3 regions of the Aquipseudomonas alcaligenes genome follow, and region 2 is predicted to be linked to each of the others. Evidence: predicted binding sites of a transcription regulator. Region 2 holds the regulator's gene; each other region holds the start of a gene.
The links. Region 2 encodes FliA, which starts transcription of late flagellar genes. Its sites were predicted from a motif close to CTAAAGTTTNNNNNNNNNNNGCCGNTAA; they were not measured.
Positions count from the first base shown of each region.

Region 1: a site for FliA is predicted at 6,584-6,611, ahead of AAG092_RS08770 (flagellin). Genes of this name have one in related genera too.
Region 3: a site for FliA is predicted at 3,229-3,256, ahead of AAG092_RS00480 (methyl-accepting chemotaxis protein). Genes of this name have one in related genera too.

Region 1 covers NZ_CP154874.1:1,796,164-1,806,380, reverse strand. The annotation lists gene AAG092_RS08810 (hypothetical protein) at 1-213, shown strand, start outside; gene AAG092_RS08805 (CBS domain-containing protein) at 306-740, shown strand; gene creD (cell envelope integrity protein CreD) at 948-2,294, shown strand; gene AAG092_RS08795 (hypothetical protein) at 2,343-2,648, shown strand; gene AAG092_RS08790 (glutathione S-transferase family protein) at 2,731-3,351, opposite strand; gene AAG092_RS08785 (DUF4212 domain-containing protein) at 3,511-3,777, shown strand; gene AAG092_RS08780 (sodium:solute symporter family protein) at 3,786-5,552, shown strand; gene AAG092_RS08775 (ion channel) at 5,597-6,526, opposite strand; gene AAG092_RS08770 (flagellin) at 6,683-8,167, shown strand; gene AAG092_RS08765 (NADPH-dependent FMN reductase) at 8,164-8,724, opposite strand; gene AAG092_RS08760 (hypothetical protein) at 8,929-9,108, shown strand; gene AAG092_RS08755 (PaaI family thioesterase) at 9,133-9,564, opposite strand; gene AAG092_RS08750 (alpha/beta fold hydrolase) at 9,594-10,217, opposite strand, start outside.
Region 2 covers NZ_CP154874.1:191,297-201,513, forward strand. The annotation lists gene flhF (flagellar biosynthesis protein FlhF) at 1-599, shown strand, start outside; gene fleN (flagellar synthesis regulator FleN) at 697-1,530, shown strand; gene fliA (RNA polymerase sigma factor FliA) at 1,527-2,270, shown strand; gene AAG092_RS00965 (chemotaxis response regulator CheY) at 2,353-2,727, shown strand; gene AAG092_RS00970 (protein phosphatase CheZ) at 2,747-3,535, shown strand; gene AAG092_RS00975 (chemotaxis protein CheA) at 3,565-5,766, shown strand; gene AAG092_RS00980 (chemotaxis response regulator protein-glutamate methylesterase) at 5,806-6,924, shown strand; gene AAG092_RS00985 (flagellar motor protein) at 6,924-7,664, shown strand; gene motD (flagellar motor protein MotD) at 7,678-8,559, shown strand; gene AAG092_RS00995 (ParA family protein) at 8,611-9,399, shown strand; gene AAG092_RS01000 (CheW domain-containing protein) at 9,486-10,217, shown strand, end outside.
Region 3 covers NZ_CP154874.1:83,350-93,566, reverse strand. The annotation lists gene fabA (3-hydroxyacyl-[acyl-carrier-protein] dehydratase FabA) at 1-218, shown strand, start outside; gene fabB (beta-ketoacyl-ACP synthase I) at 232-1,446, shown strand; gene AAG092_RS00480 (methyl-accepting chemotaxis protein) at 1,502-3,127, opposite strand; gene AAG092_RS00475 (DUF3859 domain-containing protein) at 3,324-3,785, opposite strand; gene AAG092_RS00470 (amidohydrolase family protein) at 3,850-4,872, opposite strand; gene AAG092_RS00465 (substrate-binding periplasmic protein) at 4,990-5,847, shown strand; partial or broken gene AAG092_RS00460 (methyl-accepting chemotaxis protein) at 6,482-7,369, shown strand; gene AAG092_RS00455 (OsmC family protein) at 7,422-7,817, shown strand; gene AAG092_RS00450 (pirin family protein) at 7,819-8,679, shown strand; gene AAG092_RS00445 (hypothetical protein) at 8,697-9,182, opposite strand; gene AAG092_RS00440 (HD-GYP domain-containing protein) at 9,218-10,216, opposite strand; gene AAG092_RS00435 (PAS domain S-box protein) at 10,213-10,217, opposite strand, start outside.

The DNA of each region.
Region 1 (10,217 bases), 1.6 Mb from region 2:
CAGCTGTTCGCCGCCTGCAGCGACCCCGCCGCGGTCTACTATGTCAGCCCCGCCGCCGACTACTTCCAGACGGGCCTGCCGGCCAGCAGCGTGCAGCTGCTGACCCTGAGCGTGGTCAACAAGGGGTTCCTCAACGACCACACGCTGGGCCTCAAGGTACGCCAGGCCGTGGCCCAGCTCGATCTGCCGGCCCTGCAGCGGAGTCTCGACTGAGCTGCGCTATGCTTCGTCACAGGCGGGGCCGGCCGGCAGGCTGGCAGGAATCCTGCTTGATGGGGAACGACCACAGCCCGGGGAGGCGATGCATGAAGACCGTTGCAGAACTGCTCAGAACCAAGACCAATGCCTATCTCTACAGCGTCACACCGGACAGCTCGGTACTCGACGCGGTCAAGCAGCTGGCCGAGAAGCGCATCGGTGCGCTGGTGGTGATGGCCGGAGGACGCCTGGTGGGCATCGTCAGCGAGCGTGACTATGTGCGCAAGCTGGCCGAGCTGGAGCGCGCCGCCTTCGATGCCAAGGTCAGCGACATCATGACTGCCGAGGTGATCACCGTCGGCCCGCGCGACAGCGTGCAGCACTGCCTGCAGCTGATGAGTGATAGGCGCCTGCGCCACCTGCCGGTGGTCGCCGAGGGCGAGGTGATCGGCCTGTTGTCGATCGGCGACCTGGTCAAGCAGACCATCGACGACCAGGCCAGCCTGATCCAGCAGCTGGAGCAGTACATCCGCGGCGAGTGACAACGGGCTTTGCGCCGGCCCGGCGTGGTTGAAGCCAGCCGCGGGATGCTCACCACGCCACAGTGATTTCCGCTCCTTCGGCCCGCCTGGTCTGACTCCGGCAGTCCTCGCGGCCACACAAACTCCACACAGTCTCCACATTTCGCGCATGGCGCCGCCACGGGCGCCGTCGAGACTCTCCCCACGGTCCAACCCAAGGAGAGTCCCATGAACCGCAACCTGCTGCTCAAGCTCGGCGCCATCGCCGCGCTGATCTTCCTGCTGATGATTCCCATCCTGATGATCGACGGCATGATCGAGGAGCGCCAGAGCCTGCGCGACGGCGTGCTGGAAGACATCGCGCGCAGCTCCAGCTACAGCCAGAAGATCACCGGCCCGCTGCTGGTGGTGCCCTACCGCAAGACGGTGCGCCAGTGGAAAACCCACGCCAAGACCGGCGAGCGCTACCTGGAGGAGGGCGAGGCCAGCGGGCGCCTGTACTTCCTGCCGGAGCGCCTGGCCCTGGGCGGCGACATCAGCACCGAGCTGCGCGCCCGCGGCATCTACCAGGCGCGCCTGTACCACAGCAACAGCCGCCTGGCCGGCCACTTCGCCCTTCCGGCCAACTTCGGCGTGACCGAGGATATCGGCGACTACCGCTTCGGCGAGCCCTTCGTCAGCGTCGGCATCAGCGACATCCGCGGCATCAAGAACAATCTGGTGCTGCAGCTGGGCGAGCGCCGGCTGCCGTTCCAGCCGGGCAGCGCCGACCCGCTGCTGGGCGCCGGGGTGCATGCGCCGCTGCCGCTGGCCGTGGCGGACACCCACCAGGCGCAGCGCCTGGAGTTCGCCTTCGACCTGCTGCTGCAGGGCACCGGCCGGCTCGACATCGCCCCGGTCGGCCGCGAGACCCTGGTCGACCTCAGTGCCGACTGGCCGCACCCGAGCTTCGTCGGCGAGTACCTGCCGAGCGAGCGCGAGATCACCGCCACGGGCTTCTCCGCGCGCTGGCAGACCAGCTTCTTCGCCACCAACATGGAGGAGGCCCTGGCCGCCTGCACCAGCGGCGGCGAATGCCACGCCTTCGAGAGCCGCCAGTTCGGCGTCAGCTTCGTCGACCCGGTGGACCAGTACCTCAAGAGTGACCGCGCGCTGAAGTACGCCCTGCTGTTCATCGCCCTGACCTTCGCCGGCTTCTTCCTCTTCGAGGTGCTCAAGCGCCTGGCCGTGCATCCGGTGCAGTACGGCCTGGTCGGCCTGGCGCTGGCGATGTTCTACCTGCTGCTGCTGTCGCTGGCCGAGCACATGGCCTTCGCCCAGGCCTATGTGCTGGCGGCCGCGGCCTGCGTGCTGCTGATCGGCTTCTACGTCAGCCACGTGCTGCACAGCTGGTTGCGTGGCGCCGCCTTCACCGCCGTGCTGGCCGGGCTCTACGCCATGCTCTACGCCCTGCTGTCCGCCGAGGACTACGCCCTGCTGATGGGCTCGCTGCTGGTGTTCGGCCTGCTCGCCACGGTGATGCTGCTGACCCGCAAGCTGGACTGGTACGGCCTGGGCAAGCCGGCCGCCGCCTGATATCGACCGGGCGCGGCGGCTGCCGCGCCCCTCTGCGAGGAGATCGCCATGTTTCGTCTGCTGCTGCAGTTCTGCGCCTGTTTCGCCCTCGGCCTGGTGGTGGCCGGGCTGCTGCTGATCGGCCTGATGTTCTTCGGCCAGTTCGACCTGATCCACGGCCTCAACTTCACCGGCCGGCCGCTGGCCTGGCTGGCCCTGCAACTGCTGCCGGCCGGCTTCTGGGCGGAGCTGACCGGGCTCGCCGACGCCGCGAGCAACCCCCACGTGCAGTCCTTCCTGCAGCTGTGCGCGGCCCTGGGGCAGGTGGCCCTGCTGCTGGCCGCCGGCTTCTTCCGCCTGTGGTACCGGCCATGAGCGGGCATCTGGGCCTGCGCGAGGAGGCGCGCCGCGCGCACCTGCTGGCGCGGCGCATCGCCCGCCTGTTCCCGCGTGCGCCTCAGGCGGGGGCGCTGGCCTGCATCGAGGGGCGCCGCTCGACCTCGGCGAACCAGGCGGCCAGGCCTGGGTAGCGCTGGCGCCAGCCCAGCTGCGGCTGGCGCAGATCGAGGTAGCCGAGGGCGCAGGCCAGGCCGATGGCAGCGATGTCGAAGTGACTGGCGAGCTCGGCCAGGCAGTCGTGTTCGAAGTAGGCCAGGCTGCGCTCGATCTTGTCCTGCTGTGCGTCTTCCCAGAGCTCCCAGCGCTTGTCCGCGGGACGCAGGAAGGTCTCGTAACGCAGCAGCACGGCGGCGTCGAGGATGGCGTCGGCCAGCGCGGCCAGGCTGAGGCGGCGCCAGCGTGCATGGCCGCTCGGCGGGATCAGCGGCGCGCCGACGTGCTGGGCGTCAAGGTAGTCGAGGATCACCCGGCTGTCGTAGAGCAGCGAGCCGTCGGCCAGGCGCAGGACGGGGATCTTGCCTGCCGGGTTGCCCTGCAGCACCGCGCTGCTGGGGTTCACCGGGGTCAGCTGTACCTCCTGCAGGGCCACGCGGTCCTGCTGGCCGGTCTCGTGCAACAGGACCCGCACCTTGCGCACGAAGGGCGAGGCAGGGGAGTGGAACAGGGTCATGGTGCTCATGGGGCCTCCGCGGCGTCTGTGGCTGTGTTCAGGCTGGCACCCGGAGCCGCGCAGGGCAATGCCAGGGGCGTATGCGACCAAAGTCTAGTGGCCGATAGCGAACGGCTTGCTAGGGTCTAACCGGCTCCAGAACAAAAACAACAATCCCCGGAGGTCCCCATGTCCTTGTCCAAGCAAGAGGCAGCCGCTGCGTATTGGAAAGCCAACCTGCGCCTGATGCTGTCGCTCCTCGTGGTCTGGTTCGCCGTGTCCTACGGCGCCGGCATCCTGTTCGTCGAACAGCTCAACGCCATTCAGTTCTTCGGCTTCCCCCTGGGCTTCTGGTTCGCCCAGCAGGGTTCCATCTACACGTTCGTGGCGATGATCTTCTTCTACGTGTGGAAGATGAATGCCTACGACCGCAAGTACGACGTCCACGAAGACTGAGGCCGCGCATGGATACCCAAACCCTGATCTACCTGATCGTTGGCGCCACCTTCGCCCTCTACATCGGTATCGCCATCTGGACCCGTGCCGGCTCCACCAGCGAGTACTACGTGGCCAGCAAGGGCGTGAGCCCGGTGATGAACGGCATGGCTACCGGCGCCGACTGGATGAGCGCCGCCTCCTTCATCTCCATGGCCGGCATCATCGCCTTCGCCGGCTACGACGGCTCGGTCTACCTGATGGGCTGGACCGGCGGCTACGTGCTGCTGGCCATGTGCCTGGCGCCCTACCTGCGCAAGTTCGGCAAGTTCACCGTGCCCGAGTTCATCGGCGAGCGTTACTACTCGCAGACCGCGCGGGTGGTAGCGGTGATCTGCGTGATCTTCATCTCCTTCACCTACGTGGCCGGGCAGATGCGCGGCGTCGGCATCGTCTTCTCGCGCTACCTGGAAGTCGACATCAACACCGGCGTGATGATCGGCATGGCCATCGTGTTCTTCTACTCGGTGCTGGGCGGCATGAAGGGCATCACCTACACCCAGGTGGCGCAGTACTGCGTGATGATCTTCGCCTACATGGTGCCGGCCATCTTCATCTCGATGATGATCACCGGTAACCCGATCCCGCAGCTGGGCTTCGGCAGCGAAGTGACCGGCACCGGCCAGAGCGTGATCGAGCGTCTCAACGGCCTGGGCGCCGAACTGGGCTTCAGTGCCTACACCGATGGCAGCAAGTCGACCATCGACGTGTTCTTCATCACCATGGCGCTGATGGTCGGCACGGCCGGCCTGCCGCACGTGATCGTGCGCTTCTTCACCACCCCGACGGTGAAGGACGCGCGCAAGTCCGCCGGCTACGCCCTGCTGTTCATCGCCATTCTCTACACCACCGCGCCGGCCGTGGCGGCTTTCGCCCGTACCAACCTGTTCACCTCGGTGCCGAACGTGGCCTACCAGGAAGCACCGGCCTGGCTGAAGACCTGGGAGAACGCCGGTCTGATCGCCTGGATGGACAAGAACCAGGACGGCGTCATCCAGTACGGCCCCGGTGCGCCCTTCGCCGGCAAGCCGGAGTTCAGTGCCGAGCGTGGCGCACACAACGAGCGCCTGCTCACCAACGCCGCCACACCGGCAGCCAACGAACTGTATGTCGACAACGACATCATGGTGCTGGCCAACCCGGAAATCGCCGATCTGCCGGGCTGGGTGATCGCCCTGATCGCCGCCGGTGGCCTGGCCGCCGCGCTGTCCACTGCCGCCGGCCTGCTGCTGGTGATCTCCACCTCGATCTCCCACGACCTGCTCAAGAGCAACATCCGGCCCAACATCAGCGAGAAGGGCGAGCTGCTCGCCGCGCGCATCGCCGCCGGTGTCGCGGTGGTAGTGGCCGGCCTGTTCGGCATCTACCCGCCGGCCTTCGTCGCCCAGGTGGTGGCGTTCGCCTTCGGCCTGGCGGCGGCCTCGTTCTTCCCGGCCATCGTCATGGGCATCTTCTCCAAGACCATGAACAAGGAAGGGGCGATTGCCGGCATGGTGGTGGGGCTGGCCTTCACCTTCAGCTACATCGTCTACTTCAAGTTCATCGAGCCGACCGCCACCGCGGCCGACTGGTGGTTCGGCATCTCGCCGGAGGGTATCGGCACACTGGGCATGCTGTTCAACTTCGCCACCGCCGTCGTGGTGGCCAAGCTGACCAGCGCGCCGCCGGAGCGCATCCAGCACCTGGTAGAGGACATCCGTGTGCCGCGTGGCGCCGGCGCTGCCATCGACCACTGAGCCCTGTCACAGACCGCGCCCCGGCTCGCCGGGGCGTTGGCATTTCAGCGCGTCATCTTCTTCACGAACACCACCACGAACAGGGCCATGGTGAAGCTGCCGGCGAACGCCTCGAAGGCGGCGATGGGGCGCGCCAGGCCGTGCGGGGTGATGTCGCCGTAGCCCAGGGTGGTGAAGGTCACCACGCTGTAGTATAGGCAGTCGAGCAGGTCGCCCAGGTTGGCCGCCCAGCCGCGTTCCAGGGCCAGGCCCAGCGGCAGGTCGCCGTGGCGCACGCCGACCAGGAAGAACAGCAGGCCGCAGGCCAGGATCAGGCCGAGGGAGAACAGCACCACGTTGAGCGGCTTCTCGCCATAGCCGCAGAACAGGTCGACCAGCCAGGACAGCAGGCGTCTTCCGCTCAGGCGCGGCATCTGCAGGCGGCGCATGGCCATCTCGCGGTGGAAGAACTGCCCTGCCTGCTCGAACAGGCCGGCCTTTTCCAGGCGCAGGCGCAGGTTGCGGTAGGTCTCCTCGGCCTCCTCGAACAGCTGCCGCGCGCCCGCCGCGTCGCCGTCCCGGCGGCGCTCGCGGCCGCGGCGCTCCTGGATCAGCTGGCGGTCCCAGACCACGTTGTCCAGCCGCGCACCCTCCAGGCGCACGCCCAGCAGGTTGCAGTCGCGCAGGTCGGCGCAGTGCAGGTTGGCGCCGCGCAGGTCGGCCTTCATCAGCGAGCTGCCGCGCAGGTCGAGGGCGAACAGGTGGGCGTTCTGCAGGTCGGCGCGGTACAGGTCGGCGCCCTGCAGCTCCCAGCCTTGGCGCTGGCCATGGTTGACCAGGTCGATGCCGGCGAGGTCGGCGTACTTGAGGCGGAAGCCGTGCATCGGCTGGCCGCTGCGCGCCCGCGCCTGCAGCGCCTCGACCAGCGACCCGGCCTGGCGCCGGTCCTGGTCCGGGTCGAGCCAGTCGCTGTCATCGAGCTGCTCTGTGTTCATGGCGTTCTCCTGCACATGAGACAAGCCTAGTCGTCTCCGTGTAGGGGGATGAACGGTCTAAAGCTTTTCCTAACACCGCCGAAGAGTCTGACGATAAGTCGTAAAAGATTTGGTGGCCGCGACTATGGAGTGGTTGTTGCTCAAAGGACTGTTCGGATGGCGTTGACCCTCACCAACGTATCGTCACTCGGCGTTCAGCGTGCGCTGAACGAGTCGACGCGTGCGCTGGAAACCTCGATGCAGCGGCTGTCCACCGGCTTACGCATCAACAGCGCCAAGGACGATGCGGCCGGCCTGCAGATATCCAATCGTCTGGGCAGCCAGATAAGTGGCATGGGCGTGGCGGTGCGCAACGCCAACGACGGCATCTCCCTGGCGCAGACCGCCGAGGGTGCGCTGCAGCAGTCCACCAGTATTCTTCAGCGCATGCGCGACCTGGCCCTGCAGGCGGCCAATGGCTCCAACTCGGGCAGCGAGCGCGACGCCCTGCAACAGGAAGTGGCGCAGCTGCAGCAGGAACTGACGCGCATTGCCGAGACCACCAGCTTCGCCGGACGCAAGCTGCTCGACGGAAGCTTCGGCGCCCAGGCTTTCCAGGTCGGCGCCAACGCTTTCGAGACCATCCCCGTCGGCCTGGGCAACTTCCGCGCCGATCGCCTGGGCAGCCATGTGCGCGACCTGGTCAATGGCACCGCCGGCAGCGCGACCGGCGATCAGCTGGGCGGCCTGCTGCAGCAGGCCGGAGCCCTGCCGGACAACGACGTGACCGGCGAACTGACCATCGCCGGCCGCAAGACCCTGAGCTTCGACGTCTCCGGCTCGGCCTGGGAGGTGGCGCGCGCGATCAACAAGCGGTCCGACGCAACCGGGGTGGTGGCGGATGCGCGCACTCTGCTGCAGCTGAGCTTCAGCGGCGACGACCACTACTCCTTCGACCTGTACGGCTCCAACGAGGATGCGGTGAGCATCAGCGCCGAGATCGAGGACGGCGACCTCGGCCTGCTGGCCGATGCGATCAACGCCGAGTCGGCGCGTACCGGGATCAGCGCCAGGGTCGAGGGCGATCGGCTGTGGATGACCAGCGAGCGTGGCGACGATATCGCGCTGGAGAATTTCCAGTCCCGGGACGTCGGTACGGCCCAGGCACAGAACTTCGACTACGAAGGCGGGGAAGAGCTCATCGCCTCGGTCGCCACCCTGACCGACGACTCCGCCATGCGCGCCATCGGCGTGGTTCGCCTCAATAGTGCCAAGGGCTTCAGCACCGCGGTGGATGTGGCGACTGTGGATGGCAGCACGGCGACCAACACCAGCCGCTTCGAGCAGATCAACGAGGTGGACCTGCTCACGGATGTCGGTGCACAGACGGCGATCGGTTTGATCGATGGGGCGTTGAGTACCATCGACAGTGCCAGGGCGGATCTCGGCGCCGTGCAGAACCGTCTTGAATACACCATCGCCAACCTGCAGAACATGGCGGAGAACCTCTCCGCCGCGCGCAGCCGGATCAGGGATACCGACTATGCGACCGAGGTGTCCAACCTGGTCCGGCAGCAGATACTGCAGCAGGCGGCGACCGCCATCCTGGCCCAGGCCAACCAGCGGCAGCAGGCCATTCTCAGCCTGCTGCAGGGTCTCTAGCCCTTCACATGCCGCTCCACCCAGGCGGCGTAGGCGTCGATGAACTTCTGCAGGAAGCCCTCGATGCCGGCGTCCAGCTTGCCGCTCTCGTCGAAGAACTTGCCGGCGCCGCCCAGGTAGGACTCGGGCTGCTGCAGCATGTAGACGTCGAGGAAGACCATCGACTGGCGCAGGTGGTGGTTGGCGCCGAAGCCGCCGATGGCGCCCGGCGAGGCACTCAGCACGGCCCCCGGCTTGCCGCCGAAGACGCTCTGGCCATAGGGGCGCGAGCCGACGTCGATGGCGTTCTTCAGCACGCCCGGCACCGAGCGGTTGTATTCCGGGGTGACGAACAGCAGGGCGTCGGCGGCTTTCACCTGCTGGCGAAAGCGCGTGTAGGCCTCGGGCGCGGGGCTGACGTCGATGTCCTCGTTGTACAGCGGCAGCTCGCTGATCTCGACCAGCTCCAGCTGCAGCGAGGGCGGCGCCAGTTCGGCCAGGGCCAGTGCCAGCTTGCGGTTGATCGAGGCCTGGCGCAGGCTGCCGACCAGGACGGCGACCTTGTAGGGCGTGCTCATGCGGATTCCCTCGCGGGTGGGCGGAGCTGAAACTATAGCCCCGGCGCGGTTGACGCGGCCGCCGACTGCGCAGAAATTGATCAGGTGCCAGTGCCGAGCTGGCCACGCGAACAATGGTCATCTGCGACGCACAGACTGACCCGACAAGAACAAGACCGATGCCTACCGAACTGCCGACAGTCCACCACTGTTGAGGAATTCGTCATGGATACATTCGATCTGTTCGACCCGCGCTACCAGCTGGAAGCCGAGGAACCCGCGCCCACGCCGCGGGTGCACGAGGAAATCCAGCTGACCCTGCTGTCCCTCGAACGCCTGGCCGGGCAGCTGCGCGAGCGCGTCGGCGAGCCCGCGGCGCCGCGCGGCCGGCACCGCTCGGACTGACCGCGGCCGTGCGCCCCCGGCCGGCTAGCGCAGGATCATGCAGGTGGCGGTGCCGTAGGCGTAGAGGGTGCCGTCCTCGTCGCGGATGCTGCCTTCGGAGATGACCAGGCGTGAGCTGACGTTGATCACCTTGCCTTCGGCGCGCAGCGTGCGGTTGAAGGGGATGGCCTTGCTCATCTTCACGTTCAGCTCGATGGTGCCGTAGCTCTCGCCCGCGCCGAGGGCGGTGTGGGTGGCGCAGCCGGTCACCGAGTCCAGCACGGTGGCGGCGAAGCCGCCATGCACGCCGCCCAGGGGGTTGGTGTGGCGCTCGTCGGCGGTGACGGCGAAGACCACGCGGTTGGCCTCCACGATTTCCACTTCCATCGGCATGGTCTTGGCGATGCCGGGCTTGGGGAAGTGGCCGGCGGCGAAGGCCTGCATGATCTGCAGGCCGGTCATCTGTTGCGGGTTCATCACGCGGTTCTCCGGGTAGGGGCGGCCGCTCAGGCGGCCTGGCGGTTGTGCTGCAGTTGTTCGAACCAGCCCAGCGCCTCGTCCCACAGCGCGCTGGCGCTGCTGCGAAAGTAGCCCATGTGGCCGATGGCGCCGAGGCCCTCGGCCTGGGAGTCGATGGTGCGGGCCTGGTAGGGCGCGGCGCTGTAGGCGGCCATGAAGGCATCGCGCGAGCTGGGTGGTGCCCACAGGTCGTCGAGGCTGTTGGCGGCGACGATCGGCGTGCGCACGCTGGCGAAACGGGCGGCCAGGTGCTGCTGCTCGGGGTCGTCGAAGAAGTAGCGCGGGTAGCGGCACCAGCGCTTCCACTGGCGGTACACGCCGAGCGGCAGGTCTTCGCCCATGCCCAGCCTGCTCCAGGCCAGATAGCCCTTGCGCAGGACGATCAGCGGGCCGACCAGGTTCCACATCAGCTGCACGCGCAGGCGCTCCAGCGGCGGCATCCAGCCATGCCAGCCGGCGCCGGTGCCGAAGGTGTAGAAGCCGGCGACGCGCTCGTGCCCCGGCAGCAGGCCGAAGGCATGGCCGCCGAAGGAGTGGCCGATCATGAAGGTCGGCAGGTCGTCGGCGTGCAGGTGGTCGAGGGCGGCGGCCAGGTCGAGGTGGGCCCAGTC
Region 2 (10,217 bases):
TGGCCGCGCGCTACGTGCTGAAGTACGGCTCGCAGAGCATCGCCCTGGTCAGCATGGACAGCTTCCGTATCGGCGCCCAGGAGCAGATCAAGACCCTCGGCCGCATCCTCAACGTTTCCGTGACCCAGGTCGATCCGGGCCAGTCGCTGATCCAGGCCCTGGCACCGCTGGCGCGCAAGAAGGTGATCCTGATCGACACCGCCGGCCTGCCGGGCAACGACCCGGCCCTGCGCCTGCAGCTGGAGAGCCTGGCTGCGCGCGGCCTGAAGGCGAAGAACTACCTGGTGCTGGCTGCCACCAGCCAGGCCCAGGTGCTCAAGGCCGCCTATCACAGCTACAAGCAGTGCGGCCTGGCCGGCTGCATCCTGAGCAAGGTGGACGAGGCGGCCAATCTAGGTGAAGTTCTGGGGCTGGCCATCAGCCAGCATCTCCCGGTAGCCTATCTGGCTGACGGGCCGAAGATTCCGGACGATCTGCAGGTACCGCGCAGCCACCAGTTGGTGAGTCGCGCCGTGAGCCTGCAGACCGAGGAAGATCCGAGCGAGGAAGCCATGGCCGACATGTTTGCCGGCTTCTACCACCCGCGTCGCGCGGGGTAGGGCAGGCGGTGGCGCGCAAGGCGTTCTAGTGTGTAGGAACAGGTCGGTGTAGTTGCCCGACCAGCCCAGACCAGGCAAGACAAGGTAAGAGAAGAACATGGGTAGTATGCATCCCGTACAGGTGATCGCAGTCACTGGCGGCAAGGGCGGCGTCGGCAAGACCAACGTGTCGGTGAATCTGTCGCTGGCGCTGGCCGACCTCGGTCGCCGGGTCATGCTGATGGACGCCGACCTGGGCCTGGCCAACGTCGACGTACTGCTCGGCCTGACGCCCAAGCGCACCCTGGCCGATGTGATAAACGGCGAGTGCGACCTCAAGGACGTGCTGCTGCAAGGGCCCGGCGGCATCCGCATCGTGCCCGCGGCATCCGGTACGCAGAGCATGGTGCAGCTGTCGCCGGTACAGCATGCCGGCCTGATCCAGGCCTTCAGCGACATCAGCGACAACCTTGATGTGCTGGTAATCGACACCGCCGCCGGCATCGGCGACGGCGTGGTCAGCTTCGTCCGTGCCGCCCAGGAGGTGCTGGTGGTGGTCTGCGACGAGCCGACCTCGATCACCGACGCCTACGCGCTGATCAAGCTGCTCAACCGCGATTACGGCATGAACCGCTTCCGCGTCCTGGCCAACATGGCCCACAGCCCGCAGGAAGGGCGCAACCTCTTTGCTAAACTGACCAAGGTGACCGATCGCTTCCTCGATGTGGCCTTGCAGTACGTGGGCGCCGTTCCCTACGACGAATCCGTCCGCAAGGCCGTGCAGAAACAGCGCGCGGTGTACGAAGCCTTCCCGCGCTCGAAATGCGCACTGGCGTTCAAGGCGATTGCCCAGAAAGTCGACACCTGGCCGCTTCCGGCCAACCCGCGCGGCCATCTGGAGTTCTTCGTCGAGCGTCTGGTGCAGCAGCCGATCGCGGGGACGGCCGTATGACAGCAGCCAGTGGACTTCGCATGTACAACAAGGCGCAAGCGCAGGATTCCCAGCACCAGCTGATCGAGCGATACGCGCCGCTGGTCAAGCGCATCGCCTATCACCTGCTGGCGCGCCTGCCGGCCAGCGTGCAGGTCGACGATCTGATGCAGGCCGGCATGATCGGCCTGCTGGAGGCCTCGAAGAAATACGATGGCAGCAAGGGCGCCAGCTTCGAGACCTACGCCGGCATCCGCATCCGTGGCGCCATGCTCGACGAGGTGCGCAAGGGTGACTGGGCACCGCGCTCGGTCCACCGCAACAGCCGCATGGTCAGCGATGCCATCCGCGCAATCGAGGCCAGAACCGGTCGAGACGCTAAAGATCAAGAGGTTGCGGCCGAACTCCAATTGAGTCTCGAGGATTACTACGGCATCCTTGGCGACACTCAGGGGAGCCGCCTGTTCAGCTTCGACGACCTGATGCAGGACGGCGAGCATGGCGGTTTGCTCGAGGATGCCAGTAGCCACAGCGGTCCCCTGCACGGCCTGGAAGACGAGCGTTTCCAGGCGGCGCTGGCCGATGCCATCGCCCACCTGCCGGAGCGCGAGCGGCTGGTGCTGGCGCTGTACTACGACGAAGAATTGAATTTGAAGGAAATCGGCGAAGTTCTGGGGGTCAGCGAGTCCCGGGTCAGCCAGTTGCACAGCCAGTGCGCCGCCCGTTTGCGCGCACGTCTGGGTGAGTGGCGGGCCAGCTGACGAAGAGCCGGTTTCAAGATTTGCGACGTCCCGGGGTGCCGGTGGCGTTTAGGACTGTACGGAGGTCGACTTGGACAAGAACATGAAAATCCTCATCGTTGACGATTTCTCGACGATGCGACGGATCATCAAGAACCTCCTGCGTGATCTGGGGTTCACCAACACGGCCGAGGCCGACGACGGCAATACGGCCCTGCCCATGCTGCAGAGCGGTAGTTTCGACTTCCTGGTGACCGACTGGAACATGCCCGGCATGACCGGTATCGACCTGCTGCGCGCGGTGCGTGCGGACGAGCGCCTGAAGAATCTGCCGGTGCTGATGGTGACCGCCGAGGCCAAGCGCGAACAGATCATCGAGGCCGCCCAGGCTGGCGTGAATGGCTATGTCGTCAAGCCGTTCACCGCCCAGGTGCTGAAGGAGAAGATCGAGAAGATCTTCGAACGGGTTAACGGCTGATGATCGCCGCGAGGGCGCTATGGCACACGATGATTCACACCTGGGCGAACTCGAATCGACCCTGAAGGCGCATGCCACCCAACTCGTCGAGAGCCTGGAGAAGGGCCGTTTCGGCGAGGCGGTCAGCCTGATCCACGAGCTCAACAAGGCGCGCGACCACGGCCTGTATCAGGAAGTCGGCAAGCTCACCCGCGAACTGCACAACTCGATCGTCAACTTCCAGATCGACCCGCGCAATCCGCACGCGCAGGAGATCTCGCAGATCACCGACGCCACCGAGCGCTTGTCCTATGTGGTGCAGATGACCGAGAAAGCGGCCAACCGCACCATGGACCTGGTCGAGCAGAGTGCGCCGCTGGTCAACGACCTGGGCGATGAGGCACAGGCCCTGTCTGCCGACTGGGGCAAGTTCATGCGCCGCGAGATGGGCGCCGACGCTTTCCGCGACCTGGCCAAGCGCATCGAACTCTTCCTCGCTCGCAGCGAGCGTGACAGCCAGCGTCTGTCCGGCTACCTCAACGACATTCTCTTGGCCCAGGATTTCCAGGATCTCACCGGGCAGGTGATCAAGCGCGTGACCCAGCTGGTCACCGAAGTGGAGCGCGACCTGCTCAAGCTGATGCTGATGGCCAGCCATGTCGACCGCTTCGCCGGTATCGAGCATGACCTGGAGGCGCTGCGTGCCGAGCAAGAACAACAAAAAGAGCCTTCCAAGGGTGAAGGTCCGCAGATTCATGCCGATAAGCGTGATGACGTCGCGTCCAGCCAGGACGATGTCGACGACCTGCTGTCCAGCCTTGGATTTTAGGGCTCTAGAAGAGCCTTTGGAGCGCACCGATGAGCTTCGACGCCGATGAAGAAATCCTCCAGGACTTCCTGGTAGAGGCCGGCGAAATTCTTGAGCTGCTGTCCGAGCAACTGGTCGAGCTGGAGAGCCGGCCGGATGACATGGACCTGCTCAATGCCATCTTCCGTGGTTTCCACACGGTCAAGGGTGGCGCCGGCTTCCTCCAGCTCAATGAGCTGGTGGAGTGCTGTCACATCGCGGAGAACGTCTTCGACATCCTGCGCAAGGGTGAGCGGCGGGTCACTGCCGAGCTGATGGACGTGGTCCTGCAGGCGCTGGATGCGGTCAACGAAATGTTCAGTCAGGTGCGCGAACGCACCGAGCCGACCCCGGCCACTCCCGAGCTGCTGGCCGCGCTGGCACGCCTGGCCGAACCGGAGAGCGCCGACGAGCAGGCTGCCGAGCCTGAGCCTGAGCCCGAGCCGGTGGCCGAAGCGGCACCCGGTGGCGATATCACCGACAGTGAGTTCGAGCAGCTGCTCGATGCCATCGGCGACCAGCCGGCTGCCGAGACTCCCGCCGCAGGCGGTGGCGACGAGATCACCGATGACGAGTTCGAGGCGCTGCTCGACCAGCTGCACGGCAAGGGCAAGTTCGCCGGCGCGGCCGAAGAGGCCCCGGTAGCCAAAGCGGCGGCCCCGGCTGCTGCATCCGCTGCTGACGAGATCACCGACGACGAGTTCGAGGCGCTGCTCGACCAGCTGCACGGCAAGGGCAAGTTCGCCGGCGCCGTGGAAGAGGCCCCCGCAGCCAAAGCGGCAGCCCCAGCTGCTCCGGTTGCGGCGAGCGGTGGCGACGAGATCACCGATGACGAGTTCGAGGCGCTGCTCGACCAGCTGCATGGCAAGGGCAAGTTCGCCGGCGCCGTGGAAGAGGCGCCTGCAATCAAAGCGGCGACCCCGGCGCCTGCAGCCAAGAAGGTGGAGCCGGCCAAGCCCGTGGCTGCCAAACCCGCAGCCAAGCCCGAGCCCGCCAAGCCGACACCCGCCGCGGCTCCTGCCGCTGCGGCCGCCGCCCCCAGCGAGGCGGAAACCACGGTGCGCGTCGATACCGCACGCCTGGACGAGATCATGAACATGGTCGGCGAGCTGGTGCTGGTGCGTAACCGCCTGGTGCGCCTGGGCCTGAACAGCGGCGACGAGGCCATGGCTAAGGCCGTGTCCAACCTCGATGTGGTCACCGCGGACCTGCAGACCTCGGTCATGAAGACCCGCATGCAGCCGATCAAGAAGGTCTTCGGCCGCTTTCCGCGCCTGGTTCGCGACCTGGCGCGCAACCTGAAGAAAGAGATCAACCTGGAGCTGGTCGGCGAAGAAACCGACCTCGACAAGAACCTGGTCGAGGCCCTCGCCGACCCGTTGGTGCACCTGGTGCGCAACGCCGTCGACCATGGCATCGAGAGCCCCGAGGAACGCGAGGCCGCAGGCAAGGCGCGGGCTGGCCGCGTGGTGCTGTCGGCCGAGCAGGAGGGCGACCACATCCTGTTGTCGATCTCCGACGACGGCAAGGGCATGGACCCGGAGATCCTCCGCGCCAAGGCGGTGGAGAAGGGGCTGCTGGACAAGGACGCGGCCGATCGCCTGAGCGAGACCGAGTGCTACAACCTGATCTTCGCCCCGGGCTTCTCGACCAAGACCGAAATTTCCGACGTGTCCGGCCGCGGTGTTGGCATGGATGTGGTGAAGACCAAGATTTCCCAGCTCAACGGCATCATCAACGTGCACTCGGCCAAGGGCCAGGGCTCGAAGATCGTCATCAAGGTGCCGCTGACCCTGGCGATCATGCCGACCCTGATGGTGATGCTGGGCAACCAGGCCTTCGCCTTCCCGCTGGTCAACGTCAACGAGATCTTCCACCTCGACCTGTCGCGCACCAACGTGGTGGACGGCCAGGAAGTGGTCATCGTGCGCGACAAGGCGCTGCCGCTGTTCTACCTCAAGCGCTGGCTGGTCAATGGCGCGGTCGACGAGGAGCAGCGCGAGGGACATGTGGTCATCCTCACCGTTGGCAGCCAGCGCATCGGCTTCGTGGTCGACCAGCTGGTGGGCCAGGAGGAGGTGGTGATCAAGCCGCTGGGCAAGATGCTGCAGGGCACCCCGGGCATGTCCGGCGCTACCATTACCGGTGACGGGCGCATCGCCCTGATTCTCGACGTGCCGAGCATGCTCAAGCGCTACGCGCGTCGTATCTGATCGTTCGCGGCTGGCTCGGCCAGTCCCTCTGGAGTGTTTATGGCAGTCAAGGTCCTGGTGGTGGATGATTCCGGCTTTTTCCGCCGCCGGGTCTCGGAGATTCTCTCCGCCGACCCCGATATTCAGGTGGTTGGTACCGCCACCAACGGTCGCGAGGCCATCGATCAGGCACTGGCGCTGAAGCCGGACGTGATCACCATGGACTACGAGATGCCGATGATGGATGGCATCACGGCGGTCAAGAACATCATGCAGCGCTGCCCGACCCCGGTACTGATGTTCTCCTCGCTGACCCACGAGGGCGCCCGCGTCACCCTCGATGCGCTGGATGCCGGCGCGGTGGACTACCTGCCGAAGAACTTCGAGGACATCTCGCGCAACCCAGAGAAGGTCAAGGCGCTGCTGTGCGAGAAAGTCCATACCATCGCCCGCAGCAACCGGCGTTACAGTACTTTCAGCAGTCCCGCGGCCAGCCCGGCGCCGGCTGCCGCGCCCCAGGCAACAGCGCGTAGTAGCGCCACACCCGCCGCGGCCCCTTCCAGCCGGCCCAGCGTGGCACCGGCGACTCCGGCTCAGGGTGCGGCGCCAAAGCGCAAGTCCTACAAGCTGGTGGCCATCGGTACTTCCACCGGTGGCCCGGTGGCCCTGCAGCGCGTACTGACCCAGCTGCCGGCCAATTTTCCGGCGCCCATCGTGCTTATCCAGCACATGCCGGCAGCCTTTACCAAGGCTTTTGCCGAGCGCCTGGACAAACTGTGCCGGATCAGTGTGAAGGAAGCCGAGGATGGCGATGTGCTGCGTCCTGGCCTGGCCCTGCTGGCGCCCGGTGGCAAGCAGATGATGGTCGATCCGCGCGGTGCGGTGCGCATCCTGCCGGGTGATGAGCGTCTCAACTACAAACCCTGCGTCGACATCACCTTCGGCTCGGCGGCCAAGTCGTTCAGCGACAAGGTGCTGGCCGTGGTGCTCACCGGCATGGGCGCCGATGGCCGCGAGGGTGCGCGCCTGCTCAAGCAGAGCGGCAGCCAGGTGTGGGCCCAGGACGAGGCCAGCTGCGTGATCTATGGCATGCCCATGGCGGTGGTCAAGGCCAACCTGGCCGACGCCGTGTACGGCCTCGACGAGATCGGCCGGCACCTGGCCGAGGCCTGCGTCTGATGGATGTACTCAGCCTCATCGGCGTCATCCTCGCCTTCGTCGCCATCATCGGCGGCAACTACCTGGAAGGCGGGCATGCTGGCGCGTTGGTCAACGGCCCTGCGGCACTGATCGTGATCGGCGGTACCCTGGGTGCCGCCTTCATCCAGGCGCCGATGGCGGTTTTCAAGCGCGCGCTGGCGATCCTGCGCTGGATCATCTTCCCGCCGCGCATCGACCTGGCCGGTGGCATCAACAGCGTGGTGGCCTGGAGCATGACCGCGCGCAAGGAGGGCCTGCTGGGCCTCGAGTCGGTGGCCGACATCGAGACCGACCCCTATGCGCGCAAGGGCCTGCAGCTGCTGGTGGACGGTGCCGAGCCGGAGGCCATCCGCAGCATCCTCGAAGTCGACCTGTATACCCAGGAGGCCCGTGACATTCAGGCGGCCAAGGTCTACGAGAGCATGGGCGGCTATGCACCGACCATCGGTATCATCGGTGCGGTGATGGGCCTGATCCATGTGATGGGCAACCTGGCCGACCCGAGCAAGCTCGGCAGCGGTATCGCCGTAGCCTTCGTCGCCACCATCTACGGCGTCGCCTTCGCCAACCTGCTGCTGCTGCCGGTGGGCAACAAGCTCAAGGCCATTGCCATGCGTCAGTCGCGTTATCGCGAGATGCTGCTGGAAGGCATCCTGTCCATCGCCGAGGGTGAGAACCCCCGTTCCATCGAGCTGAAGCTGCAAGGCTTCATGGACTGACGGGGTAGGGCGCATGGCCCGGCGGCGCAATCACGAAGAGCACGAGAATCACGAACGCTGGCTGGTGTCCTACGCGGACTTCATCACCCTGCTGTTCGCTTTCTTCGTGGTGATGTACTCGATCTCCTCGATCAACGAAGGCAAGTACAAGGTGCTGTCGGAGAGCCTGGTCGGGGTGTTCAGCGAGCCGGAGCGGGCGATCAAGCCGATTCCCATCGGCGACGAGAAGCCGCGCACCACCGAGCCCGACCGCTCGATGATCGAGGACAATCCCAACGGCAGCGCCAGCGAGGAGCCGAGCGACCCACTGCAGGAGATCGCCTCCAGCATGCGCGATGCCTTCGGCGATCTGATCGCCTCCGAGCAGCTGACCGTGCGCGGCAATGAGCTGTGGGTGGAGATCGAACTGAATTCCAGTCTGCTGTTCCCCAGCGGCGACGCGGTGCCCAACGAGACGGCCTTCACTTTGATCGAGAAGGTGGCGAAGATCCTCGCGCCCTACGAGAACCCGATCCACGTGGAGGGCTTCACCGATAACCTGCCGATCAATACCGCGCAGTTCCCCAGCAACTGGGAGCTGTCCACCGCGCGGGCGGCCAGCATAGTGCGGATGCTGGCGATGGACGGGGTCAACCCGGGGCGTCTGGCGGCGGTCGGCTATGGCGAGTTCCAGCCGGTGGCCGACAATGCCACCGAGGAGGGGCGCTCGCGCAACCGCCGGGTGGTGCTGGTGATCTCGCGCAATCTCGATGTTCGGCGCAGTATCAGCGGGGTCGGCAGTGCCAAGGCCCAGGCGGACCCCGCACTGCAGCGGGCTGGCACGCAATCTGCACCGCCAGCTCCAGTGGCGGCGCCGGTGACCGGTCCCGCCAATATTTCGACGCCTGCGCCATGAGGCGCCTATCAGTTCTCGGTAAGGCATGACCGCGCCGGGAGGACGATGACGATGAAAGTCTGGGCAGTAGCCAATCAAAAAGGTGGGGTCGGCAAGACCACCACGTCCATCGCCCTGGCGGGCCTGCTGGCCGATGCCGGCAAGCGCGTGGTGGTGGTCGACCTCGATCCGCATGGGTCGATGACCAGCTATTTCGGCCACGATCCGGATACCCTGGAGCACAGCAACTACGACCTGTTCCTGCACCAGGGCAATGTGCCGCGGGACCTGCCGGCCAGTCTGCTGCTGCCGACCAGCCACGAGAGCATTGCCTTGCTGCCGTCCAGCACCGCGCTGGCCACCCTGGAGCGCCAGTCGCCGGGGCAGAGCGGTCTGGGGCTGGTCATCGCCAAAAGCCTGGCGCAGCTGTGGGACAAGTTCGATCATGCCATCATCGACAGTCCGCCGTTGCTCGGCGTGCTGATGGTCAATGCCCTGGCCGCCAGCCAGCAGCTGGTGATTCCGGTACAGACCGAGTTTCTCGCCGTGAAGGGCCTGGAACGTATGGTCAACACCCTCAACATGGTCAACCGCTCGCGCAAGCAGGCCTTGCCCTACACCATAGTGCCGACCCTGTTCGACCGCCGCACCCAGGCCTCGCTGAACACCCTGCGGGTGTTGCGCAACGCCTATCCCGAGCACCTGTGGCAGGCCTACATCCCGGTCGACACCCGCCTGCGCGATGCCAGCCGCGCCGGGCTCACGCCCTCGCAGTTCGACGGCAACAGCCGTGGCGTGATCGCCTATCGTGCGCTGCTCAAGCATTTGCTGGCCGGCCAGCCGGCCGCTCAGGTAGCCTGAGGGAGCCGGCTATGCTCAACAAACCTGTTCAAGTCAGCGCCCAGACCTGCCGATAGGCTGTACAGACCTCTTTCGTGGAACGCCCTATGAGTCGCACCGCCGTCCCCGCCACCCGCTCCCAGCAGGCCCTGCAGTCCTATCTGGACGCCCTGCTGCAGGAGGCGGCTGCCGAGCTGGAACAGAGCGTCGACATCGATGAATTCGAGGCTGCGGTGCTCGAGGAGCAGGTGCGCGACGCGCGCCGCGACGAGCCGCGCCCGGTCCTGGCCCGCCCCCTGGCGCTGGCCGAGGCCAGGCCCGCGGTGCTGCCGACCATCGAGCTGCCCATGCCGGTGGTGCAGGAACCCGCCGCACCGGTGGTCCAGGTTGTCGAGCCGCAGCCTACTGTGGTGCAGGCGGAGCTTCCGGCTGCCGCAGTCAGTTTCGACGGCCGGCCGAGCTGGGCCGAGGAGCCGTTCGAGTGCCTGCTGTTCGACGTCGCCGGCCTGACCCTTGCGGTACCGCTGGTGTGCCTGGGCAGCATCTACCCGCTGGCGGGCGCCGAGCTGACCCCGCTGTTCGGCCAGCCGGACTGGTTCCTCGGCATACTGCCGTGCCAGGCCGGCAACCTGAAGGTACTGGATACCGCGCGCTGGGTGATGCCCGAGCGCTACCGCGATGATTTCCGCGAGGGCCTGCAGTACGTGATCTCCGTCGAGGGCTACGAATGGGGCCTGGCGGTGCACCAGGTCAGCCGCTCGATCCGCCTGCAGCCGAGCGAGATCAAGTGGCGCAGCCAGCGCTCGCAACGCCCCTGGCTGGCCGGTACGGTGATCGAA
Region 3 (10,217 bases), 110 kb from region 2:
CCGGCCGCGGCCGCGCCCTCGGCTCGGGCGAGGTGAAGTTCTTCGGCCAGGTCCTGCCGACCGCCAAGAAGATCACCTACAACATCCACATCAAGCGCACCATCAATCGCTCGCTGATCCTCGGCATCGCCGACGGCAGCGTGGCCGTCGATGGCCGCGAGATCTACAGCGCCGAAGGCCTCCGCGTCGGCCTGTTCACCTCTACCGACAGTTTCTGAAGGACATTTCCGCATGCGCCGCGTCGTGATCACCGGTCTGGGCATCGTTTCCTGCCTGGGCAATGACAAAGACACCGTCTCCGCCAACCTGCGCGCCGGCAAGGCAGGCATCCGCTTCAACCCGGAATATGCCGAAATGGGCCTGCGCAGCCAGGTGTCCGGCTCCGTCGACCTCAACCTGGAAGAGCTGATCGACCGCAAGGTCCTGCGTTTCATGGGCGATGCCGCGGCCTACGCCTACCTGTCCATGGAGCAGGCGATCAAGGATGCCGGCCTCAGCCTGGAGGAAATCTCCCACCCGCGCGTCGGCCTGATTGCCGGCTCCGGTGGTGCCTCCACCCTGAACCAGATGGAAGCCATCGACATCCTGCGCGAGAAGGGCGTCAAGCGCATCGGCCCATACCGCGTGCCGCGCACCATGGGCAGCACCGTGTCGGCCTGCCTGGCCACGCCGTTCCAGATCAAGGGCGTGAACTACTCCATCTCCTCCGCCTGCGCCACCAGCGCCCACTGCATCGGCCACGCCATGGAGCAGATCCAGATGGGCAAACAGGACATGGTGTTCGCCGGCGGCGGCGAAGAGGAACACTGGAGCCAGAGCTGCCTGTTCGACGCCATGGGCGCCCTCTCCACCCAGTACAACAAGACCCCGGAGAAGGCCTCGCGCGCCTATGACGCCAAGCGTGACGGCTTCGTCATCGCCGGCGGTGGCGGCATGGTGGTGGTCGAGGAACTGGAACACGCGCTCAAGCGCGGCGCCAAGATCTACGCCGAGATCGTCGGCTACGGCGCCACCAGCGACGGCTACGACATGGTCGCGCCGAGCGGCGAAGGCGCCGTGCGCTGCATGCAGCAGGCCCTGGCCACCGTCAGTGCGCCGATCGACTACCTCAACACCCACGGCACCTCCACCCCGGTCGGCGACACCGCCGAGGCCCGTGCGGTACGCGAAGTGTTCGGCGCCAAGGCACCGGCCATCAGCTCGACCAAGAGCCTGTCCGGCCACTCGCTGGGCGCCGCCGGCGTGCACGAGGCGATCTACTGCCTGCTGATGATGCAGGGCGGCTTCATCGCCGGCTCGGCCAACATCGAGGAGATCGACCCGGAACTGGCCGACCTGCCGATCCAGCGCCAGACCCGCGACGCCCAGCTCAACACCGTGATGAGCAACAGCTTCGGTTTCGGCGGCACCAACGCCACCCTGATCCTGCAGCGTTACCAGGGCTGATTCCCGGCCCCATGAAAAACGGCGCCCACGGGCGCCGTTTTTCATTGTGCGCAACTCAGATGCGGAAGCGTGCCACCAGCGCGTTGAGGTCCACGGCCAGGCGCGACAGCTCCTGACTGGCGGCGCTGGTCTGGTTGGCCCCGGCCGAGGTCTGCAGCGACAGGTCACGGATATTCACCAGGTTGCGGTCCACTTCGCGGGCGACCTGCGCCTGTTCCTCGGATGCGCTGGCGATCACCAGGTTGCGCTCGTTGATCGAGGAAATCGCCTGGGCGATCTCGTCCAGCGCGCGCCCGGCGGCCTGCGCCAGCTCCAGAGTGGAAGTGGCACGCCCGGTGCTCTGCTGCATGGCACCGACAGCGCGCTCGGTACCCTGCTGAATGCCACCGATCATCTGCTCGATTTCCTGGGTCGACTGCTGCGTGCGATGGGCCAGTGCGCGTACCTCGTCGGCCACCACGGCGAAGCCACGGCCGGCATCACCGGCGCGCGCCGCCTCGATGGCGGCATTGAGGGCCAGCAGGTTGGTCTGTTCGGCGATGGCACGGATCACGTCGAGCACCTGGCTGATGTTGCGTACCTGCTGCGCCAGCTGCTCGACCTCATGGGCGCTATCGGTCACCTCGGTGGCCAGACGGCTGATGGAATCGACGGTCTGGCGCACCTGCTCGCGGCCATGCTGGGCCGTACGGTCGGACTCGCGCGAAGCCTCCGAGGTGCTGACGGCATTGCGCGCCACCTCTTCCACTGCCGAGGTCATCTCGTTCACCGCAGTGGCAGCCTGCTCGATCTCGGCATTCTGCTGATGCAGGCCACGGGTGGAGTCCTCGGTGACCGCGTGCAGCTCCTCGGAGGCGGATGCCAGCTGGTTGGAGGAGTCGGCGATGCTCTGGATGGTGTTGCGCAGGCTCTGCTGCATGCCACGCAGAGCACTGAGCAACTGCGCAGGTTCATCCTCACCGATGATGTCGAACTTCTGTGTCAGGTCGCCGGAAGCCACCACCTGCGCCACCGCCACCGCCTCGCCCAGGGGGCGCACGATGCTGCGGGTCAGCATCAGGGCCAGGAAGATGGTCGCCGCCAGTGCCGCGACTATCAGCAGGATCACCAGCTGCGTCGCATCCGCGTAGACGTCACTGCTGAGCTGGGCCGCCTCCGCGGCTCCGTTGTTGTTCAGCTCGGTCAGGTCGCGCAGCAGGGCCGCCATGTCCGCGGCATGCTGGTTGAGCTCGCCGCTGGCGACGGCGATCGCCGAATCGACGTCGTCCTGGGCCGAAAAGCTCATGAGCTTTTCCTGCTCGCTGAAATAGGCCGACTGCTTCTGCTGGTAACGCTCATACAACTGGCGCTCCTCATCCAGGCTGAGTAGTGCCTCGTAGCGCGCCTGTGCCTGGCCCAGGTCGGACCTGAGCTGGTTGAGCAGAGCGGTGTTCTGCGCCAGGGCGGCCGGCTCGCGAATCACGATCAGGCGCAGGGTGGCCGTACGGATACGCAGGATGTTCTGCCCCATGTCGTTGAGCGCCGCGATACTGGGCAGCCAGACCTCCTTGACCTCGGCCGCGGCGCCATTCATGCGCTTCATCTGCAGCAGGGAGAAGCCCCCGACCAGCACCACCAGCAGTGCCAGGATGGCGAAGCCCAGGCCGGCTCGTGTGGCGATTTTCATATTTCTCAGAGACATGACGGGTTTCCTGATGGTTACTGGGCAATCTGAGGATAGTCGTAAGCTGCGGCAGGTCTTGGCGCCGGCTTGGCAAGCGGAAGATCCGTCTCGCCCTCTGCGTATCGGCCGTCACCGCCACGCCTTGAGCCAACTGCCCATAACGCGAAAGGCCCGGGCGCTGCTGCGGCCGGGCCTGGGTACGACATGCCGGGGATCAGCGCACCTGGAAGCGCTGCTCGACCAGCTTGCGGTCGCCCTGAAACACCATGAACTGCCACTCGCCCGGCACCACCTCGTGGTGTTCGGTGAACTCGAAGGCCATCACGTCCTGCGGCGCGCCGACCACCAGCTTCTGCATCAGCTCGATCTTGTCCTGGCGCTTGCCGTCCGGGCCCACCAGGCCGGGGGTGAAGTACATCAGGGTCAGCGGCTGCTCCGTCTCGGTCTTGCCGACCAGGCGGTAGCGCACGCCGAACTTGGTGCCCAGCCGCGCCGGCACCTGGTCGGTCTGCTCGATCGGCTGGTTGGCACGGGTCAGCACGCGCTCGCCCGGCTGCGGATCCTTGAACTGGGTGGCGAATACGCCGTACTCGATCGGCCCCTCGACACGCACTTCGGCCAGGGCCAGGTTGGCGGAAAGGCCCAGGGCCAGGACGGTCAGGCTGAACAGTTTCATCTCGCGCTCCTTGTTGGAAGATCGGGCGCGAGGCTATGACGCCGCGGTTACAGGCTGATGACAGTCAGTCAGCCAACTCGGCCCGGCGCTGGCGTGGCAGCACGGCGAGGAAGTTGTCGCGCGCCACCCGCCGCGCCACATCCTCCGGCAGGGCATCGAGGAAGGGGCGGAACTCGGCGAAGTAGTCCCCCAGGCCGTCGAAGCGGCCGACCACGTCCGAACCCAGCATGAAGCGCGTCGGGTAGCGACGTACCAGCTGCAGCCAGGCCGGGTCGGCCCGCCCCTCGGTATCCAGCAGATAGGGTCGCAGCACGCTCCAGGACAGGTCGATGTACAGGTTGGGGTACTGGGCGAGCAGGCGCTCCAGCGTCGGCAGGAGGAATTCCAGCCGCTCCTGGTGTCGATGGATCTCCAGGCTGGTGCCGGCATGCGCCCAGATGAAGCGCACGTGCGGGTGGTTGCGCAGCGGCTCCTCGAGCTCCGCCAGGTACAGCGGGTTGCGCTCGCGCTTGGAGGTGATGTTGCTGTGCAACAGCACCGGCAGGTCGTACTCGACGGCCAGGTGGTAGACCCGCGTCATGGCCTCGTTGTTGGCCCGCGGGGTGTCGCCGTAGGTCAGTGCGGTGAGGTCGTCGTGACGGGTGAAGACTTCGCCGATGCCCTGCCAGAAGCCGGGGTCCAGCTCCAGCATGCGGCGGATATGCGCGTCGGCATTCTTGTCGGTGGGGTTGAAGCCGCTGAGGAAGGGATGCAGGCGCCGGCGCTGCTCGGCCGGCAGGCGCTTCACCGCAGCCGCCACCAGCACGTCGGTGGCGCTGTACCAGTAGGCGCCGGCATCGTCGCCGGCGTAATAGCGCGGGCGCTTGGGCTCGTCCTCGTGCCATTTCTTGGCCACCGGGATGCCGGTGATCAGCGCATGCTCGACCCGCCCGGCGTCCATGGCCCGCAGCAGCGGGGCCATGCCCTCGCTCTCCTGGAAGAAGTCGACGTAATGCAGGTGGGCGTCGCTGAAGCGGTAGTCGCGGGCGCTGGCCTGCAGCGCGCAGAGCGCGAGCAGGCCGCCGAGCAGCAGTCGATGAACGAACAATGGCGGTCCTCCCTGGCAATCGAGCAAGGGTAGACTGCCGGCTTGCGCCGCCGTTCACTGGCGGCCGGCGCAACCAGGGGCCATCATGCCTCTACGCCACCTTGCCAGTGCCTGCGCATGATCCTGCCCCGCCTCGCCGCCCTGCTCGTCCTGTTCTCGCCCACGCTGGCCGCCGAGACCCTGACCTATCCGCTGCACTCCAACGGCGTCGACCCCGAGGCCTATGTGGTCGAGCTGCTGCAGCAGGCCCTGGCCAGGAGCGGCGGCGACTACCAGCTGCGCCCCTCGCCCCGGCCGATGCCGCAGAGCCGCGCCGAGCAGTCGCTGGAGCAGAACGACGGCAACGTACAGCTGATGTGGAGCATGACCACCCGCGCCCGCGAGGAGAGCCTGCTGCCGGTGCGTATTCCGATCTACAAGGGCCTGATCGGCTGGCGCATCCCCCTGGTACGGCGCGAAGACAAGAACTGGCTGGCCCAGGTGCAGGGTCTGGATGATCTCAGACCGCTGCGCTTCGGCCAGCGCGCCGACTGGCCCGACACGCGCATCCTGCGCAGCAACGGCCTGCAGGTGATCACCAGCCAGAGCTACGACAGCCTGTTCCGCATGCTCGATGCCGGGCGCTTCGATCTGTTCCCGCGCGAAGTGGTGGTGGTCTGGAACGAACAGGCCCAGGCCGCCCGCGAAGGGCTGGCGCTGGAGGTCGACGAGCACATCGCCATCCACTACCCCACCGCCTTCTACTTTTTCACCTCGCGCGCCCGTACCGACCTGGCGCAGGCGGTGGAACGCGGACTGGAGGCGATGATCGCCGACGGCAGTTTTGCTGCGCTGTTCCAGCAGCACCACGACGCCACCCTGGAACGCGCCAGACTGGACCAGCGCAAGGTGATCGAGCTGGAAAACCCCGACCTGCCGCCACAGACGCCGTTCCAGCGCAAGGAGCTGTGGTACCGGCCCAATGCACCGCAATAGCGCCTGGCGAGCCGAATTGGCGCAAACCTGACGACAGACCGACGGCGCCAGCCTTGTGACGCAGCGCACAGTGCATGATGGCACCCGGCTTGCACTTCTCCCCACAGAACTCTCAGGGAGATGCACCATGCTGCAGTTGTTGCGCAAACCCTCGCGCCGCGAGCGGGACGAAGAAGCCCTCGCCGCCCTCTTCAGCGGCCACGACCTGACCACCCGCCTGCCCGAGCAGCAGCCCTGGATGGGCCGCCTCAACCGCTTCAGCGATGGCCTGCACCAGCGCATCCGCACCAGCCTGGGCGCCGCCGTCGGCATCACCGCCCACGCCCCGCAGCTGGCCAGCATCGCCAGCGCCAACCAGGCCAGCGGGCAGAGCCTGGCGCAGTCCTCGGAGCTGATCGCCAGCGCCAGCGAGCAGGTCACCACCACCCTGGACGCCGAGCTGGTACCCGGCGCCGCCGAGGTGGCGCGGCTCTCCGGTGAAGTCGCCAACACCCTGCGCCAGTGCCAGCAGAGCGGCCAGAGCGTACTGCGCCAGGTGGAGGCCATCGGCGCCTGCGAGCAGGAACTGGCCGAGGTGATCGGCAACCTCACTGCGCAGCTGGAAGAGGTCAGCAAGGTCATCGGCGTGATCGCCAGCATTTCCCAGCAGACCAACCTGCTGGCGCTCAACGCCGCCATCGAGGCGGCCCGCGCCGGCGAACACGGCCGTGGCTTCGCCGTGGTCGCCGAGGAAGTGCGTCGCCTGGCCGGCCACACCACCGAGGCCACCGGTCAGGTCGGGCAGATCATCGAACGCTTCCGCGACGGCATGGACCAGCTCGGCGGCGCCGGCGAGCGCATGCACCAGGCGGTGGAGGACGGCCGTGCCGGCATGCTGCAGGTCGGCAGCGGCCTGGACAGCACGCGCCAGGCCATGGACTGCCTGGATGAGCGGGTCGGCCATATCGCCACCGGCACCGAGCAGATCGGCGCGGCGGTGCGCTCGATCAACGGCGACGTGCAGCAGATCGCCCAGGTCGCCGGCGACCTGCTCGGCAAGGCCGGCCAGGTACTGCGCCACAGTCAGGCCGTGCGCGAGGACGGCGACCGCCTGCTGCAGGGCCTGGGCGACTTCCGCCTGGAGCTGCACCGGGCGGTGCAACGCAGCGTCGAGCAGCTGGCCGGCGACGCGCGCCTGGCCGGCGAGGTGGCTGGCGCCGAGCGCCTGCTGGCCGACACCCTGCGCCGCGATGCACGCTTCGAGCTGTTCTACCTGGTCGACGCCAGCGGCGTGCAGCTCTCGGAAAACATCTTCGCCGCCGACGTGCCGCACCAGGACGCGCCGAGCTGCCGGGGCCGCGACTGGAGCCAGCGCCCCTGGTTCCGAAGCGTGGCGGATGACCTGCGCAGCCATATCACCCCGGTCTACCGCTCCTCGGCCACCGACGACTTCTGCTTCACCGTCTCGGTACCCATCCTCGGTGGCGATGGCCGTCTGCTGCGCGTGCTGGGCGCCGATGTGCGCCTCTCCGTGCTGGTCTGAGACGCGCCGCCTGGGCTAGGCTGGAGCCATCCAACCTAGCCCGGGAGCCACCATGATCCGTATCAGTACCGAGTCCGGCCTGCGCCACAGCATCGAGATCGGCGAGCACCTGCTGCACACCGACGTACCCGAGTCCTTCGGTGGCACGGCCTCCGGCCCCGAGCCGCACGACCTGTTCGACGCCGCCCTCGGCGCCTGCAAGGCCCTGACCCTGATGCTCTACGCCAGGCAGAAGGGCCTGGCGCTGGATAGCCTGGACGTGCGCGTGGTCCGCGACGACAGCCAGGAGCGCCAGGGCATCTACCGCCTGGCCGTGGAACTGGACCTGCACGGCGCCCTGGACGAGGAGCAGCGCCAGCAGCTGCTGCGCATCGCCGACAAGTGCCCGGTGCACAAGCTGATGACCAGCGCCGAAGTGCAGGTGGAAACCCGCCTGGGCGAGGCCTGAGATGAGCGAGCTGCTGCTGATCCGCCCCAGGGCCGAGGACATCGCCGGCCAGCCGATCCTGCGCCCGCTGCCGTCGGCCAGGTGCCGCAGCGTCGGCCCCTTCGTGTTCTTCGACCATATGCTGGAAAAGGTCTATGCCCCCGACAGCGGCATGAACATCGCCCAGCACCCGCATATCGGCCTGTCCACCCTCACCTACCTGTTCGACGGCGAGCTGCAGCACAAGGACAGCCTGGGTTCCGACCAACGGGTGCAACCCGGTGACGTCAGCTGGATGACCGCCGGCCGCGGCGTCGCCCATGTCGAGCGCACGCCCGCTCAGCTGCGGCAAAGGGGTTCACGGCTGCACGGCCTGCAGGTGTGGCTGGCCCTGCCGCAGGAGCTGGAGGCGTGCGAACCGGGCTACAGCCACCACCCCGCCGCCAGCCTGCCGCGCCGCGAAGCCATGGGCGTCGCCATCACCCTGATCGCCGGCACAGGCTTCTGCCTGCAGTCGCCGGTGCCGGTGCCCTCGCCCACCCTCTACGCCGAACTGAAGCTGGCCGCCGGCGCCAGCCTGCTGATTCCCGCCGAGCACCGCGAGCGCGCGCTGTACCTGATCGAGGGCGAGGCCCAGCTGGAAGGCGAGGACCTGCCGCTGCGCGGCCTGGCCGTGCTGCCCGAGGGTGAGGAACTGCTGCTTTCCGCCTGCGGCGAATGCCACCTGGCGCTGATCGGCGGCGAGCCGCTGGGGCCGCGGCGCATGTACTGGAACTTCGTCGCCAGCGATGCGCAGCAGCTGGAACAGGCCAAGCAACGCTGGGCCGCCGGCGACTGGCCGCAGGTGCCGGGCGAACAGGCACGCATCGAGCTGCCCGGCTAGGTGCAGCTCGGGCTGGGCTAGCGATCGGCCTGGGCCAGCGCCGCCTCCTCGTCGGCCAGGCGCCGGATATAGGCGGCGAAGTCCGGGTCCTCGCCACGCAGCAGGTGCGGCAGGCGCTCGCGGAAGTCCTCGCGGCGACTCCACTCGCGCATGTAGTCCTCCCAGGAATGCCAGCGCCTGCGCTGCTTGGCGTCCATGTCGTTCTGGTAGGCGAGCAGGTAGGCGCGTTCGAACAGCGAGATCAGCATGTCGAAGATCACCCACATGCGCTCACGCTGCTCGTCGCTGAGATCGGGCGTGGCGTTCTGGCTGCGCAGGCGCAGGTCCGGGTTGGCCAGTACCACTTCGAGGAAGTCGATGTAGGCGTCGGAGATCTGCTGCCAGATGGCCTCCTCCTCGTTCTCGCGCTCCTTGCGCTGCTCGAAGAGAAACACGCCGATGGCGAACGGCAGCGCCACCACCGTGACTATGTAGGACAGCAGCTCCCAGCTGGGCAGGCTCATGAGGGTCTCCAGAGGAACGAGGCGGCCATTGTGCCCTACTCCGTCTCCGCCCAGCGCTCCTTCACTTCCAGGATCGCCGGCAGGATGCCGAGGAACAGCTCGACCAGTTGCGGATCGAAGTGCCGGCCACTCTCGCGACGGAGGAACTCCAGTGCCTCTTCTACCGGCCAGGCCGGCTTGTAGGGGCGCACGCTGGTCAGCGCATCGAACACATCGGCGATGGCGACGATGCGCCCCTCCAGGGGAATGGCCTCGCCGGCCAGGCCGTTGGGGTAGCCGCTGCCATCCCACTTCTCGTGGTGGGTCAGGGCGATGCTGCGGGCCATGCGTAGCAGTCCGGACTCGTGCTCGCCGATGATCTCGGCGCCGATCTGCGCGTGCTGGCGCATCACCTGCCACTCGGCCTCGTCGAGCTTGCCGTTCTTCTGCAGGATGGCGTCGGGGATGCCGATCTTGCCGACGTCGTGCATCGGCGCGGCATTCAGCAGGTCGTCCGCCTCCACCTCGCCGAGGCCGGCGGCCCTGGCCAGCAGGTGGGTGTAGTGACTCATGCGGATGACGTGCAGGCCGGTCTCGTTGTCCTTGTACTCGGCCGCCAGGCCCAGGCGCTGGACGATCTGCAGACGGGTCTGGCGCAGCTCGTCGACCCGCACCAGCGACAGGTGGGTACGCACCCGCGCGCGCACGATGGCCGGGCTGACCGGCTTGGTGATGTAGTCCACCGCGCCGACCTCGAAGCCCCGCGCCTCGTCCTCGACATCGGCCAGGGCGGTGACGAAGATCACCGGGATGGCAGCCGTGGCCGGCTGCGCCTTGAGCCGGGCGCAGACCTCGTGGCCGGTCATGCCCGGCATCATCACGTCCAGCAGGACCAGCGCCGGCGCCTCGCGCGCGGCCAGTTCCAGGGCCTTGCCACCGTCCTTGGCGAACAGCAGGCGGTAGTCGTCCTGCAGGATCTGCCGCAGAACCTGCAGGTTGGTCGGCTCGTCGTCCACCAGCAGCAGCTTGGGACGGGTATCGGCGGGTCGGATCATG